2 regions of the Arthrobacter sp. 01L42 genome follow, and region 1 is predicted to be linked to the other one. Evidence: riboswitches for the same ligand, from Rfam matches in the RefSeq annotation. Region 1 holds a riboswitch; the other holds the start of a gene.

Evidence for each region. Region 1 has a riboswitch for cyclic di-AMP ahead of AC1DN2_RS12955 (aggregation-promoting factor C-terminal-like domain-containing protein). Riboswitches for the same ligand answer to the same signal wherever they lie in the genome.
Region 2: another riboswitch for cyclic di-AMP. It lies ahead of AC1DN2_RS17015 (NlpC/P60 family protein); the one in region 1 lies ahead of AC1DN2_RS12955 (aggregation-promoting factor C-terminal-like domain-containing protein).

The regions. Positions count from the first base shown of each region.
Region 1 is NZ_JBFTSL010000013.1:83,662-90,888, reverse strand. Features, by position in the region: gene AC1DN2_RS12970 (ArnT family glycosyltransferase) at 1-389, opposite strand, end outside; gene AC1DN2_RS12965 (glycosyltransferase family 39 protein) at 396-2,468, opposite strand; gene AC1DN2_RS12960 (bifunctional glycosyltransferase family 2/GtrA family protein) at 2,469-3,902, opposite strand; gene AC1DN2_RS12955 (aggregation-promoting factor C-terminal-like domain-containing protein) at 4,064-4,903, opposite strand; cyclic di-AMP (ydaO/yuaA leader) riboswitch at 4,903-5,062, opposite strand; gene AC1DN2_RS12950 (sensor histidine kinase) at 5,246-6,856, opposite strand; gene AC1DN2_RS12945 (response regulator transcription factor) at 6,878-7,227, opposite strand, start outside.
Region 2 is NZ_JBFTSL010000020.1:19,473-26,699, forward strand. Features, by position in the region: gene AC1DN2_RS16990 (DUF3027 domain-containing protein) at 1-374, shown strand, start outside; gene AC1DN2_RS16995 (MFS transporter) at 419-1,738, shown strand; gene serC (phosphoserine transaminase) at 1,800-2,930, opposite strand; gene AC1DN2_RS17005 (iron-dependent transcriptional repressor DtxR) at 3,290-3,985, shown strand; cyclic di-AMP (ydaO/yuaA leader) riboswitch at 4,136-4,350, shown strand; gene AC1DN2_RS17010 (M23 family metallopeptidase) at 4,355-5,176, shown strand; cyclic di-AMP (ydaO/yuaA leader) riboswitch at 5,313-5,482, shown strand; gene AC1DN2_RS17015 (NlpC/P60 family protein) at 5,778-6,536, shown strand; gene AC1DN2_RS17020 (HNH endonuclease) at 6,756-7,227, shown strand, end outside.

The DNA of each region.
Region 1 (7,227 bases):
TGCGGCACCAGGACGCTCCAGGAGCTCAGCCCGAAGATCCGCACCGACAGGCCCATCACCCACAGCGACGCCGGCGGCTTGTCCACGGTGATGGCGTTGGCGGCGTCGGAGGAGCCAAAGAACCAGGCCGCCCAATCCTCCGACCCGGCCTGGGCCGCCGCGGAGTAGAACGCGTTTGCCCAGCCGGAGGCGCCCAGGTTCCACAGGTACAGCACGACCGTGGCCAGCAGCAGCCCCGCCAGTTCCAGCCGCATCCGCAGGGCCGGGGCGCCAGGGACGGCGCGCGTGCCGCCGGCAGCCGGGGGCTCCAGTCGCCGGCGGCGGTCCCGGGCTTGCGGCCGCGGCCGCCCCGGCGCCGTGTCGGGGCGGGGGCTCAGGGTGTCAGTCATGGCGGTCTACGCTCCCAGTTTGTAGACGGTGGCGTTGCCCACGGTCTGGGCCTGGTAGTTGGCAGCGACCCAGGTGGCGACCTCGGAGTTGCCTCCGCGGCCTCCGCCCATGCCGCCCATGCCGCCGGAAATGAAGTAGCCGATCTCGCCGCGGTCCACCATCGCCTGGAACTGTGCGAGCGTCGGGTAGGGGTCGCCGCCGTTCCAGCCGCCGAGCGCGATCACGCTGGTGCCGGTGGCGAGTTCCAGGCTCGCAGCCTGGGTGGCGCCGGAGACAATCGCGGACCACTTGGCGCCGGAGGATTTCAGCAGCGCGGTAAACTCCGCCGAGGACGTTTCCCCGCCGGGGCCGCCGCCCATGCCGGCACTGCCCGCGCCGTCAGTGCCGGCGCCGTCACTGCCGGTCCTGCCTGCCGCCCCGAAGCCGCCGCCCATCGCGGACGCGGTGGGGCCCGACGTGGGGATCGAACCGGAATGCGGCTGGGCGACGGTCGCCAGTGTCCACGCGGTGCTTCCGAGCCCGCCGGCAAGAAGGCAGAGAATCACGACGCCGGCCGTGGCGGCCTTGCGGAACCGCGCCGGGAGAGCCGCCATGCCGTCCGCCCGCAGGAGCAGGGCCGCGGCGGCGAGGACGCCCAGGACCACCACGATCACCCGGAGCCCGGGAAGCCAGGACGGGTCGCGGCCCAAGAGCACGGCGGACCAGACTGAGGTGGCCAGCACCGTCACGGCCAGGACAACCCGGGCGGGCCAGTAGGCCCGGCCCCGCCACAGTTCCAGGGAACCGATGCCGGCCAGCGCCGCGATGGCGGGGGCCAGCGCCACGGCGTAGTACGGATGTACGGTGCCGCTCATGAAGCTGAAGATCCCCGCAGTGATGACCAGCCAGCCGCCCCACAGCAGGAGCGCCGCACGGGTTTTTGAGGTCCTGGCCTCGCGCCGGGTGAACCACAGCCCGGCGGCCAGCAGGATCAGGGCCGCCGGCAGCAGCCAGGACACCTCGCCGCCGAAGCTGGTCCCGAACATCCGGGTAATCCCGGCCGCGCCGCCGAAGCCGACGTTTCCGTTGCCTCCCGGGCCGCCGGCGTTGCCTCCCAGGTTTCCTCCGCCGGGCATGCCCCCGCCTGACCCGGTGATCCGGCCCAGGCCGTTGTAGCCGAACGTCAGTTCCAGGAAGCTGTTGGTCTCAGACCCCGCCATGTACGGCCGGACCGAGGCCGGCGTCAGCTGGAACAGCACAACGTAGCTGCCGGCCACGACGGCGATCCCGGCGGCGGCGGCCAGCAGGTGCAGGAGCCGGCGGCCGAGGGTGGTGGGCGCCGCCCACAGGTAGGCCAGGGCCAGCCCGGGAACGATCAGGAAGCCCTGCAGCATCTTGCTCAGGAACGCCAGGCCGATGACCGCGCCGGCCGCGGCGAGCCACTTCCAGCCGGCCTTCTCGATGGCGCGGGTGGTGAGGTAGGCCGCCAGCACCAGGCACAGGGTGAGCATCGCGTCCGGGTTGTTGAACCGGAACATGAGGGCGGCCACCGGGGTCAGCGCCAGGGCGCCGCCGGCGAGCAGGCCCGCGGCCGGCCCGGACACCCGCTTGATGGTCAGGTAGAGAAGCCCGACGGCGGCCACTCCCATGAGCGCCTGGGGAATGAGCATGCTCAGGGCCGAGAAACCAAAGATCCGTCCCGCGAGGGCGGGAATCCAGAGTGCGGCCGGGGGCTTGTCCACCGTGATGGCATTGCCGGCGTCGAGGGAGCCGAAGAGCAGCGCGGTCCAGTCCTTGGTCCCGGCCTGGATCGCCGCGGCATAGAAGGAGTTGGCGTAGCCGGTGGCCTCCAGATTCCACAGGTACAACGCCGCGGAGACCACCAGGAGCAGCGCTGCCGCGGGCCGCACCCAGCGGGGCTGCGGTCCGAACAGCAGCCGGTCCCGGCGGCCTTGGGCGGCCGGCGCCGGGGACGCGGGCAGATGGGGCGCCGTCCCGCCGTCTCCGGGAACCTGGTGTGGCTGTTCCTCGGCGGCCGGCAGCCTGCCGGCCGGGGAACCGCCCTGGGCTCCGGCGGTGGGACTGATGGTTGCCGTCATTTACTTGGCCTTTTCTGTGCGGGGGAGGGAAGGATCGGGGGCGCCGGGCGCCGGAACGGCAGCGGCGGGCCTGTGGCGGAAAACCACCAACCGGAAGAGCAGGAACTTCACGGCCGTGGCGGCCAGGTTGGCGGCGGTAACCGTGAGCAGTTCAAGCCAGCGGTCCGGGGCCGCTCCCGACGCGGCGTGAACGAGGGCGAGTGCGCCCGAGGTCAGGGCCAGCCCGATGCCGAAGACCAGCAGCCCCTCAAAATGGTGGCGAGCCGCCTGGCTGCCGCCCTGGATGCCGAACGTGAAGCGCCGGTTGGCCGCAGTGTTGGCCACGGCAGTGGTGAGTAAGGCGAGGAAGTTTGCCAGCTGCGGGTCCATGAACCCGCGGCAGAGCAGGAAAATCGCCAGGTAGGCCAGGGTGGAGGCCACCCCGATGCTGCCGAAGCGGACGAGCTGTCCGAAGAGGCTTCCGCCGGGGCTTTGTTCCTGTGCCCGCGAGGCGGCCGGCAGCGGTCCGCGGGCCAGGGCCGCGCGCAGGTCGGGAACCGGGATCCGGCCCGAGACCAGGTCCCGGCTCAACCGTGCCATGCCGCGCAAGTCCGCGAGGGCCGTCTGGACGATGTCCACGCTGGAATCCGGGTCGTCGGTCCAGTCCACCGGGACTTCGTGGACGCGCAGGCCGCACTTTTCTGCCAGGACCAGCAGCTCGGTGTCGAAGAACCAGGCGTTGTCCAGCGTGTGGGGAAGCAGTTGCCGGGCCACGTCCGCCCGGATCGCCTTGAAGCCGCACTGCGCGTCACTGAAGTGGGCGCCCATGAGGGCCTGGAGCAGGAAGTTGTAGCTGCGCGAGATGAATTCCCGTTTGGGTCCGCGGACCACGCGGGAGTTGCGGGACAGCCGTGTCCCGATCGCCAGGTCGGAGTGCCCGGAAATGAGCGGGGCAAGGAGCGGGCCGAGGGCCGCCAGATCAGTGGAAAGATCCACATCCATGTACGCCAGGACCGGCGACGGCGAGGCCAGCCACACCTTGCGGAGTGCGTTTCCGCGGCCCTTTTCTGCCATATGGACCACCGTCACTTCGCGCAGCTCGCGGGCTACCCGTTCCGCGGCCTTGAGCGTTCCGTCGGTGCTGGCGTTGTCCGCCACGGTGATCCGGAAGGAATGCGGGAAGGCGCCGAGCAGGTACGCGTGGAGCCGGCGCAGGCAGGCCTCGAGGTCCCGTTCCTCGTTGAAGACCGGGATGGTGACGTCCAGCAGGGGCGTGCTGGCGCGCGTATCAATGGCCGTGCGCCGGCCGCCGGGGACGGTCAGGGCCCCGGCGATCGGGCCCGGGACGGGTGCGTCGGCCAGGGCAAGCCCCGAGGGTGCCCCGGGGGCCGCCGGGCCGGCCGGCGTCGCCGTGGAGCGGGGCAGGGTTCCTGTGGCCTGGTCTGTGAATGTCATGGCTCAACTTTCCCGGCGGCCCATATGAGGGCTTTAGGGTCAAGCTGTGCGGGGGCTGTGGAAGTCCGGGCCGCCGGGGCCGGTCCGGCCGTGGAGACGCAAAGAGGCCCCGGATCCATGCGGATCCGGGGCCTCCAGGGCGGGGGGCGGCTAGTGCCGGTTTAGTACCAGTTGTGTGCGTAGTGGAAGTTCAGGGCACCGCAGGGGGAACCGTAGCGCGACTTGACGTAGTTCAGGCCCCAGTTGATCTGGGTCCGGTAGTTGGTCATGTAATCGGCGCCGGCGCTCGCCATCTTCGAGGCGGGCAGGGACTGGACCACGCCGTAGGCGCCGCTGCTGGCGTTCGTGGCGGTGGTCTTCCAGTCGGATTCCTTGGTCCACAGCTTGTGCAGGCACTGCATCTGGCCGGGTGCCCAGCCATAGCTTCCCAGCTGGGACGCGGCGTAGGCCTGCGCGCCGGCGGGGTCGTCGACTGCGACCGGCGCGGCTGCCGGTGCCGGTGCCGGAGCGGCTGCCGGTGCCGGAGCGGGGGCCGCCGCGGGAGCCGGAGCAGGTGCGGGGGCTGCCGCGGGGGCCGGAGCAGGTGCTGCCGCGGCTGCCGGTGCGGCAGCAGCGGGCGCGTGGATCAGCGCTTCGGCTGCCTTAACCTCCGAGATCTGGGGAGCCACGTTCTTTTCCGTGGCAGCGGTCGGCCCAGCCACCTGGACCCGCTCGAAGTTGAGCTTGGCCAGCGGGTCAGCCATCGTGGCCGTCTGGCTCGCAACGTTCGCCGTGTGGGCGCCCGGCTCTGCCGCCTGGCTCGCGGCGCCGCCACCCAGCAGCAGCGCGCACGCGGCGGTGACGACGGCGGCACGGCGGCCGGTTACACCGAGCCCGGCGGCGAACCGCGACAGGGCGGATGCCTGCTTGACCGGTTCGGCGCGGTGGCGCGACTTGGCGGCGCCAACTGAGCGGGAATGCGAACCGCCGTCAGGGCGTGTTTGTACCTGGAATTCAGTCATGGTGGCCTCTCAACGCCGGCGGAGTTAGCTGTCGGGTTCGGATGAGGTCATCCGGCCGCACGGAACATCACGTGTCGGCTTCACCCCGAGGGCGCATGAAAGCAGATTGCCCGGGAACTCTGGGTCCCCCGCCTCTGCCTGGTCCAGCGGAATCCGGGAAGCGGCAGAGTTTGGCGTCCGTCCGGATATGCGGCACCGATGGCGGCGCACGCTAACGACGCTACAGGACCCGGCTGCTTAAGTCACATTTTGGTAACAGGAGTCACAGTGCCGGGGTGTCGGGTTGCGCCGGGCTCGCCGGTCGACCGTCCGGGCCGTTTGCGCCGACGGCGGCCGTTCCGGTTACGCCGGCGGCGGCGAGGCGGGCAGCCGCACGGCGAACTCCGTGCGGCCCGGCCGGGACGTGACCTCGACTGTTCCTCCGTGGGCCTCCACGATCGACTGGACAATGGACAGGCCCAACCCGCTGGTGCCCTCGGACGTCGGCGCGGCGGTCGCCGTGCCGTGACCTCCGCGGCTGCCGGAAACGGCGCCGGAGGACGAGCGTGCGGGAGCCCCGGACCCGACCCTCGCCGTCGCGACGGCAGAATCGGCGGGGACGGCTGCGGGGTTCGACGCCGGATTGGTGCGCGAGGCGTCGGCCCGGGTGAAGCGGGCGAAGACCCGGCCGATAAATTCCGGGGCGATGCCGCTGCCATTGTCTGTCACGGTGACCACGGCACTGCCGTCAGCCGAGCGCATAACGCCCGTGACCACCTTGGTCCCGGGTTCCGTGTGCTTGCGCGCATTGGACAGCAGGTTGGCGAGGACCTGGTGAAGCTGGGTCGCATCACCGCGCACCACCACGGGCTCGTCCGGAAGTTCCAGCTGCCAGATGCGGTCCGGGGCCATGACTTTCTCATCGCTGACCGTCTCGATGGCCAGCTGGGTGAGGTCGACGTCGGAGATTTTGAGCGGCTGTCCCTCGTCCAGGCGCGCCAGCAGCAGCAGGTCCTCCACGAGCGTGGTCATCCGCTCGGACTGGCTTTGCACACGGGCGAGGGACCTCTCGCCGTCGGGGGTGAAATGCTCGGTCATCCGCATCAGCTCCGTGTAGCCGCGAATGGCCGTCAGCGGGGTGCGGAGTTCGTGCGAGGCGTCGGCGACGAACTGCCGGACCTTCATCTCGCTCTCCTGCCGCGCCTCGAGAGCGTTGGAGACGTTGTCCAGCATCTTGTTCAGCGCGTAGCCCACGCTGCCCACTTCCGTTCCGGGATGGGCCGCCGACGTCGGGACGCGGACCCCGAGCGCCACCTCGCCGGCGTCCAGCGGGAGACGGGAGACCTTGGTGGCAACCTCGGAGAGCTGTTCCAGCGGCTTCATGGTCCGCCGGATCAGGGCCGTGCCGGCGAGCCCGATCAGCACGAGCCCGCCTGCGGACACCACCACCATGGTCCAGACCAGGGAGGCCAGGGTGCTTTGTTTTTCTGCCAGCGGGAGTCCGGTCACAATCACGTCGCCGTACGGTGTTCGCGCCGCCGTGAGCCGGTAGGCGCCGGCCGAAAGGCTGCGGTCCACGGACACGCCGCTCGGGGTGAGGGCCAGGAGAACCTTGTTGTCGGCGGGGGAGAGGTTCTTGACCGCGCCGTCCCCGGCCAGGAATCCTGCCCTGCTGACTTCGCCGTCCACTATCCGTGCGTTAAGCGTCCCGACGCCCTGTCCCCGGGCTTCGAGGGGGTCGGGGCGTCTGCCCGAATCGTCCGAGGAGGGCCGGCCGAATTCGCTCGAACGGTGGGAGGCCTGGTCCAGCTGGGTGTCGAGTTGCCGGGTGAGGAAGAGGTCCATGGAGGCGTAGCTGAACAAGCCCACAGCGCCGCAGATGGCCACGAGCAGCGCCATGGCGACCAGGACCAGCCGGGTGCGCAAATGCCACGTCGACGGGTTGCGCCAGTCGCGTCCGGGGACGCGGGTCATGCCGGAAAGTGAGGGCACGGATCAGTCCGCCGGTTTCAGGACGTACCCGGCTCCGCGCACCGTGTGGATCATCGGAGCGTGGTTGGCGTCGACCTTCTTGCGGAGGTAGGAAATGTACAGCTCCACGATGTTCGCCTGGCCGCCGAAGTCGTAGTCCCAGACACGGTCCAGGATCTGGGCCTTGCTGATGACCCGCTTCGGGTTTTCCATGAGGTAGCGCAGCAGCTCGAACTGCGTGGCGGTCAGGTGCATTTCCTCACCGGCCCGGGTGACTTCGCGGGTGTCGACGTTGAGCACGAGGTCTCCCACCACGAGTTCGGCGGTGTCCATGGCGGCCACTCCGGAGCGCTGGACCAGCCGGTGCAGGCGCA
Region 2 (7,227 bases), on a different contig from region 1:
CCAGGCTCCCCGGATACCTGGGCTGGCAGTGGTACGCCGTGCTGACACGCAACTCGCGCTCCAAGGTGGTCACGGTGGACGAACTTGGGCTCCTGCCCTCCGAGGACTCCATCCTGGCACCGGCCTGGGTTCCGTGGGCCGAACGGGTCCGCCCGGAAGACGCGCAGGCTGACGAGGCTGCCGAGGCGCCGTCCGGTTCCGAAGCGCCGTCACAGGCGTCCGACGCCGACCAGCAGGATGACGCCGACGCTGACACCGACGACGACGCTGACACCGACGACGACACCGACACCGACCACGACGACGCTGACGCCGACGCCGACACTGACACCGACGCCGACGAGCGGGAACGCTCCACGGGCGAGGCCGACTAGCGGTTGGAAGCGTCCGGGAGCGTGTCTGGGGAGGGCTGGGGCTGATGTCCACGTTCAAATCCCTGCACATCCTGAACTACCGGATCTGGTTCGTCGGCGCCCTCATTTCCAACGTTGGCACCTGGATGCAGCGCACCGCCCAGGACTGGCTGGTGTTCGCTCACTTGACGGCGCACGATGCCGGGGCGGTGGGAATCACGATGGCCCTGCAGCTGGGCCCGCAACTCTTCCTGGCACCCGTGGCCGGACTGGTCGCCGACCGGTTCAACCGCAAGAGGCTCCTGGTGCTGACGCAGTCCGCCATGGCGCTGCTGAGCGCGGGGCTGGGCATCCTGGTGGTCACGGGCGCGGCGCAGCTCTGGCACGTCTACGCCTTTGCCCTGATGCTCGGGGTGGTCTCAGCCCTGGACGCCCCCGCCCGGCAGACCTTCGTCTCGGAACTCGTCCAGGACGACTACCTGCCCAACGCCGTGGCCCTGAACAGCGCGTCTTTCAATGTTGCCCGGATGATCGGTCCGGCCGTCGCCGGCGTGCTCACGGCCGTCGTCGGGCCCGGCTGGGTCTTCCTCATTAATACGCTCACCTTTGTGCCCCTGTTGCTGAGCCTGGCGAAAATCCCGTCGTCGTCGCTGCGCCGGCTGCCGCGGGCACCGGCGGGCAAGGGCAGGATCCGGGAGGGGCTGCGCTATGTGAGGTACCGTCCGGATTTGGTCGTGGTGCTGGTGGCTATCTTCATCGTGGGAACCCTGGGGCTGAATTTCGCCCTGTTCATCGCGGCCATGGTGGGGACCGAATTCGGCCTGGACGCGGGGGCCTTCGGCCTGATGAATTCGATCATGGCCATCGGATCCGTCGCCGGGGCCCTGCTGTCCGCCGGGCGCGGCAAGCCACGGCTGCGGGTCATCTTCGGGGCGGCCGCCGCCTTCGGCGTGACCTCGGGCATCGCAGCGATGGCCCCGAACTACTTCTGGTACGGCGTCGCACTTGTGCCCGTGGGGCTGTTCGCGATCACCATGATGACGAGCGCCAACGGGTACGTCCAGACCACGACAGAGCCCGTCATGCGGGGCCGTGTGATGGCCCTCTACATGGCGATCTTCATGGGCGGAACTCCCCTTGGTGCGCCGCTCGTCGGCTGGGTGGCAAACACCGCCGGCCCCCGCTGGTCCATGGCGGTCGCGGCGGGCGCCGGCCTGCTGGCGGCCCTGATCGGGCTGGTGTGGATCATCCGCGCGAAGCACCTGCGGCTCCACTTCAACTGCCGCGCCCACGGGCTGCGGTACTTCCGCGTCGAAAGCCGGACCGGGGCGGCCGGTGCCGTCAGGGACGCGCTGCCGGAGGCACAGCAGGGCGGACGGACCTGAAACGACGACGGCGCCGTCACGGCTTAGGTTCTCAGGGGCCGTGGCGACGCCGGACGCAGGGCTACTTCTTCAGTTCCGCCACGACGAAATCGATGCACTCGAGCAGTGCCGAGACATCGTCGGGCTCGATCGCCACGAAGGTGGCGATGCGCAGCTGGTTGCGGCCTAGCTTGCGGTACGGCTCGGTGTCGACGACGCCGTTGGCGCGGAGCACCTTGGCGATGGCCGCGGCGTCGATCGAGTCATCGAAGTCGATCGTGGCGATCACGTTCGAGCGGTCCTCGGCCTTGGCCACGAACGGCGTGGCGTATTCGGACGCTTCGGCCCAGCGGTAGATGCGGCCGGCAGAATCCGTGGTCCGGCCGGCGGCGAAGTCCAGGCCGCCGTTGGCGTTGAGCCACTGCACCTGGGCGTCCAGGGTCACCAGGGTGGCCAGTGCGGGGGTGTTGTAGGTCTGGTTCAGCCGGGAATTGTCGATCGCCGTCTGGAGGTCAAGGAAGTCGGGAATCCAGCGGTTGCCGGCCTTGATCCGTGCCGCCCGTTCCAGCGCGGCCGGGGAGAACAGGCCCAGCCACAGGCCGCCGTCGGACGCGAAGTTCTTCTGCGGCGCGAAGTAGTACACGTCCGACTCCGCCACGTCCACGTCCAGCCCGCCCGCGGCCGAGGTCGCGTCCACGAGCACCAGCGACCCCTCGTCGGCGCCGGCCACCCGCTGGACGGGGGCGGCTACGCCGGTTGAGGTCTCGTTCTGCGGCCACGCATAGACGTCGACGCCGGCCTCCGCCCGGGCGGTGGGGCGGGTGCCGGGTTCGGCCTTGATGATGGAGGACTCGGCAAGGAACGGCGCCTTGTTGGTGGCAGAGGCGAACTTCGAGCCGAACTCGCCGAAGGACAGGTGCTGCGCTTTGTTCTCCACGAGCCCGAAGCTGGAAATGTCCCAGAACGCGGTAGATCCGCCGACGCCCAGCACGACTTCATAGCCTTCCGGTGCCCGGAAGAATTCGCTGAGGCCGCTGCGCACCGAGCCGACCAGGTTCTTCACGGGTGCTTGGCGGTGCGAGGTCCCCAGCAGCTTCGACGATGCCGCGGCCAGGGCGTCCATCTGTTCCGGCCGGACTTTGGACGGGCCGGCGCCGAACCGTCCGTCCTTGGGCAGGAGGTTGGCGGGGATCGTGATGCTGGTGTCGCTCACAGTGGCTCCAATTTTCGGCTGGTTCGTAGCGTGGCTGGGAGGTGGCGGGCAGGGATGGCTACCACGGACACCCCTTTTCATTCTGCCTGTTTCATTCTGCCTGTTTTATTTTGCCTGACAGCTCCCGGCGATACGGAAAAAGGCCTGTCATAGTCCGGTCATTGAGACGCCGGGGACGGCCGGCCGGCTGGGCCTGGGACAATAGCTCCAGGTCGATCGAAAGATTATCCGGAGTAATTCAAAATAGGCTAGGCTGGCATGCGAACGTACGGCGGTTCCCGCCTGGGCGCATCCTGCATGCAGCCCGCACGCGGTACGGTGGGAATGACGCTAGGACTGCGCTCGAGGAGCTGAGCTGAATGACGGATCTGATCGATACCACGGAGATGTATCTTCGGACCATTCTGGAACTTGAAGAAGAAAACATCGTTGCCCTCCGCGCCCGCATCGCCGAACGGCTCCGCCACTCCGGCCCCACTGTGTCCCAGACGATCGGCCGGATGGAGCGCGACGGGCTGGTGGTTGTTTCCGGCGACCGGCACCTTGAACTGACGGAAACCGGACGGAAACGTGCAATCGGTGTCATGCGCAAGCACCGTCTGGCCGAACGCCTCCTCGCGGACGTGATCGGGCTCGACTGGGCCTACGTCCACGAGGAAGCGTGCCGCTGGGAACATGTCATGAGCGAACGCGTCGAGCGAAGAATCTTCGAGATGCTCAACCACCCGACGGTCTCGCCCTACGGAAACCCTATTCCGGGGCTTGCGGATCTTGGCGGTGTGCCCAATGGCGCCCCCGTGGACAGGCCTGTGAACCTGCTGGAGGCCATGGCCGGCTACGGGGTAACTTCCCGGGTTACGGTCAACCGGCTCGCGGAGCCGATCCAGGTGGAGCCGGAGCTTCTGGCCCAGCTCGACGAGGGCGGAATCAGGCCTGGCGCGCTTGTCTCGCTGGAGCGGGTGGGGGAGTACATCTCGGTCCGCGTCCCCGATATCGAAGGTGCCCTGGAACTGCCGCCCGAGGTTGCCGCGCACGTCTTTGTAACAGTCGCCTGACCAGCCACTACGCGCCGGTCATGGGACGACCCATGAGTTGTCCACAATTGCGGTTACGGATTTATTACCGGGCGGCTTAATCGCCTATAGTTAGTGCCCAGTACCGATACCAAAGCGTTACCTGATCCGAAGCCGAGCCCTGCCAGCGGATCAGTCGCAGAACTACCTCCTGGCAGGGGCGGGGGAACCACTTTCGGCTGCTACTTCGGCAGCCTTGGGGTGAAGTCCGTCAGCGGCAAGCAGCTTCCACCGAAGGATCCCCTGGGGATGCATCTGTGCGTGGCTGCTTGCAACGGCGGACCGGGTCTTTGATCTCTCTGACCCGAATCCGACAGCTAACTTCGCAGGCCATCCAGAGAGGAACCGTTCTTGACCACCCAGACCTCCAGGGGCCGTCGCCGCGCGACCGGTCCCGCTCCGGAGCCGCGTCCCGTCGTCGCACACACGGCCGAACGCCCGCGGGACGTGCACCGGGATGAACGCCGTCGCCGTCGCAGTCCGTTCCGCCAGGTCACGGACTTTGCCGCGGCCAGCGGGGTCGGGCAGAAGGCCGGGATCGCCCTGGCCGCAACTGGTCTGGTTCTGACCGTGACGGTCCCCGTCACGAGCCCGGTGATGGCTTCGAATCCGGGCGGGTCCGGCGCACTCTCCGCTGCCGTGCAGCCGGATGTCACCGCTGCCGCCGCCGCCAAAGTCGACTTCAACCGCACGGCCGTCACCACGAAGGGCGATCCGGACGGGAAACTCAAGCAGCTGCTGAGCGCCCAGTCTGTGGGCACCATCACCCGCGCGGCATCGGCCGGCACCCTGGGTGCGCCGCTCGACCAGCTGGTCACGGCCTCGCCCTTCGGCTACCGTGTCAGCCCCATTACCGGGGGCGCGGGGGAGTTCCACCGCGGCCAGGATTTCGCCGCCCAGTGCGGCACGGCGGTCCACGCGGCCGCCAGCGGCACCGTGACCTTCAACGGCTGGCATCCCTTCGGCGGGGGGAACCGCGTGGTCATCGATCACGGCAACGGCCTGGAGACCACGTACAACCACCTGTCCTCGGCCTCGGTCAAGGTCGGCCAGAAGGTTTCCCGCGGTGACGTCGTCGCCATGAGCGGAACCACCGGCGCCTCCACGGGCTGCCACCTCCACTTTGAAGTGATGGTCAACGGCGATGTCGTTGATCCGCTCGGTTGGCTCTAAAAAGCCGATGGGCTGCTCTCAACTTCCTGTGACACGCCGTGATCTGAATGTGACATTGGATCCGGACTGCTGTAGGGTTTGAAGCACGCCAACTTTTCCGAAGTTGGCGCTCTTGAGTGGATTGCCTAGCTCTGCCACCGCTCAAGGTCCGTTCGCATTACATCGTCTGGCAGGGGCGGGGGAACCAATTTTGGCCTTCGAAAGAAGGCCTTGGGGTTAAGTCGTAAAGCTTCCCAGGAAGCAGCGCGGCCGGGTGACTCCCATCCGAATCCGACAGCTCACCTCGTAGGCATTGGGAGAGGCTACTTTCGTGTCTTCACGCCACAATTCTGCGCGCATGCGCACCGGCGAGGCTCTGTCGAGCCCGCTGGAATCCACATCACGTGCCGCCCTTGCCGGCGCCCGGATTGGATCACGTTCCGCAGGCTCAATCTCTAGCGAGCCCGGACAGCATGCAGTTTCCGCTTTTGGCGCGTCTTCGCAGTACACCCTTCGCTAAGTAACCCATTTCGGGGCGATCCGGCGTACCCCCAAGATGCCGGAGCGTCCTCAGTCCGTGCCCGAAAGCGCGCGGTCCAAGGATCACGAAAGAGAGAACTTAATGACTACTCGTGCAAACGTTGCACGGCACCGCGCCGAGGTCACCAAGACCAACTCGCTGGCTGTTATTGCTAAGGCTGTCGGCGACAACGCCGGCGGCGTGGGCCGTCAGGCCGCGGTCATCGCCGCAGCTTCCGGTCTGGTCCTGACCAGCGGAATCGCAGCCAACGCTGCTGAAACCAATGTTCAGCGCGAATCCACCTCCGCTTCGGCCCTGGAAGTCCAGTCCGCAGCTCCGGCCACCATCTCGGCCGCTTCCACCATCGCGATCTCCTACGAGAAGCCCGCCGTGACCACCACGCCGGCTCCCGTTGTCGAGGCTCCCAAGCCCGTTGTCAAGGTCCAGGACGCCACGGCCACCCGCGCCGGCGGCACCGAGCTTGGCGTCAGCGGCGGCGTCGCTGCCCAGGCCCCCGCTGGCATCGGAAGCGGCGCAGGCGCGACCATCGCCGCCGCTGCCTACGCACAGATCGGCGTGGCGCAGGACTGCACCGCCCTCGCCACCAACGCCCTGGCCGCGGCAGGCATCCACTACCACGGCTGGCCGGCAGGTTACCTGTCCCTGGGCCGCACCGTGAGCGCCGCCGAGGCACGCCCGGGCGACCTCGCTTACTACCAGAACGGCGGCGTGGGCATGGCTCACATCGCGGTCTACGTCGGCAACGGCATGGCAGTGCACGGCGGCTGGAACGGCGGCACCACCGCGCTGTACAGCGTCAACGTCGGCTCCGGCCCGGTCTTCATCCGCGTCGGCGCCTAAGCACGAACCCCAGCATTCCGAAAGACCCCCGCCTGCAGGCGGGGGTCTTTTGCGTTGCCGTGCAGTGAACTTTCCGCGCCCGGGACCGCACCGGTGAAAAAATATTCGGTGATCCGGCACTTGAGTGTTTACTCTTGTGTTGTCGATCCATAGCCCGACCATGCAGAGGGCAGCCGGCCCTCGTGCCGCTGGCGGGTGCGGCCGTGAAGAGGTATGCGGATGCGCACTCTCGTTCTGAATGCTGGATATGAACCGCTGGCGGTCATCACCTTCCGCCGGGCGCTCGTCCTTGTCCTGACCGGAAAGGCCAGCGTGGTGGCCGAAGGGGACGACCCCGTGGTCGGCCCCCAGGACATTTTGGGCCGCCCGTCCGTGATCCTGCTGAACCGCTACATCCGGCCCAGGTACAACACAATGACTGCGGTGAGCCGCCGCGGCGTGCTGCGCCGGGATGCCCACCGCTGCGCGTACTGCGGCAAGGCTGCCCACACCATCGACCACATCCAGCCCAAATCGCGGGGCGGGGCCGACTCCTGGGAGAATCTGGTGGCGGCGTGCCTGCGGTGCAACAACGCCAAGAGCGACCATACGCCGGCGGAGATGGGCTGGAAGATCGGTTTTGTTCCGGGCCCGCCAAAGGGTGCCATCTGGCAGATCAAGGAACTCGAGAAGCCGACGCCGGCCTGGGATC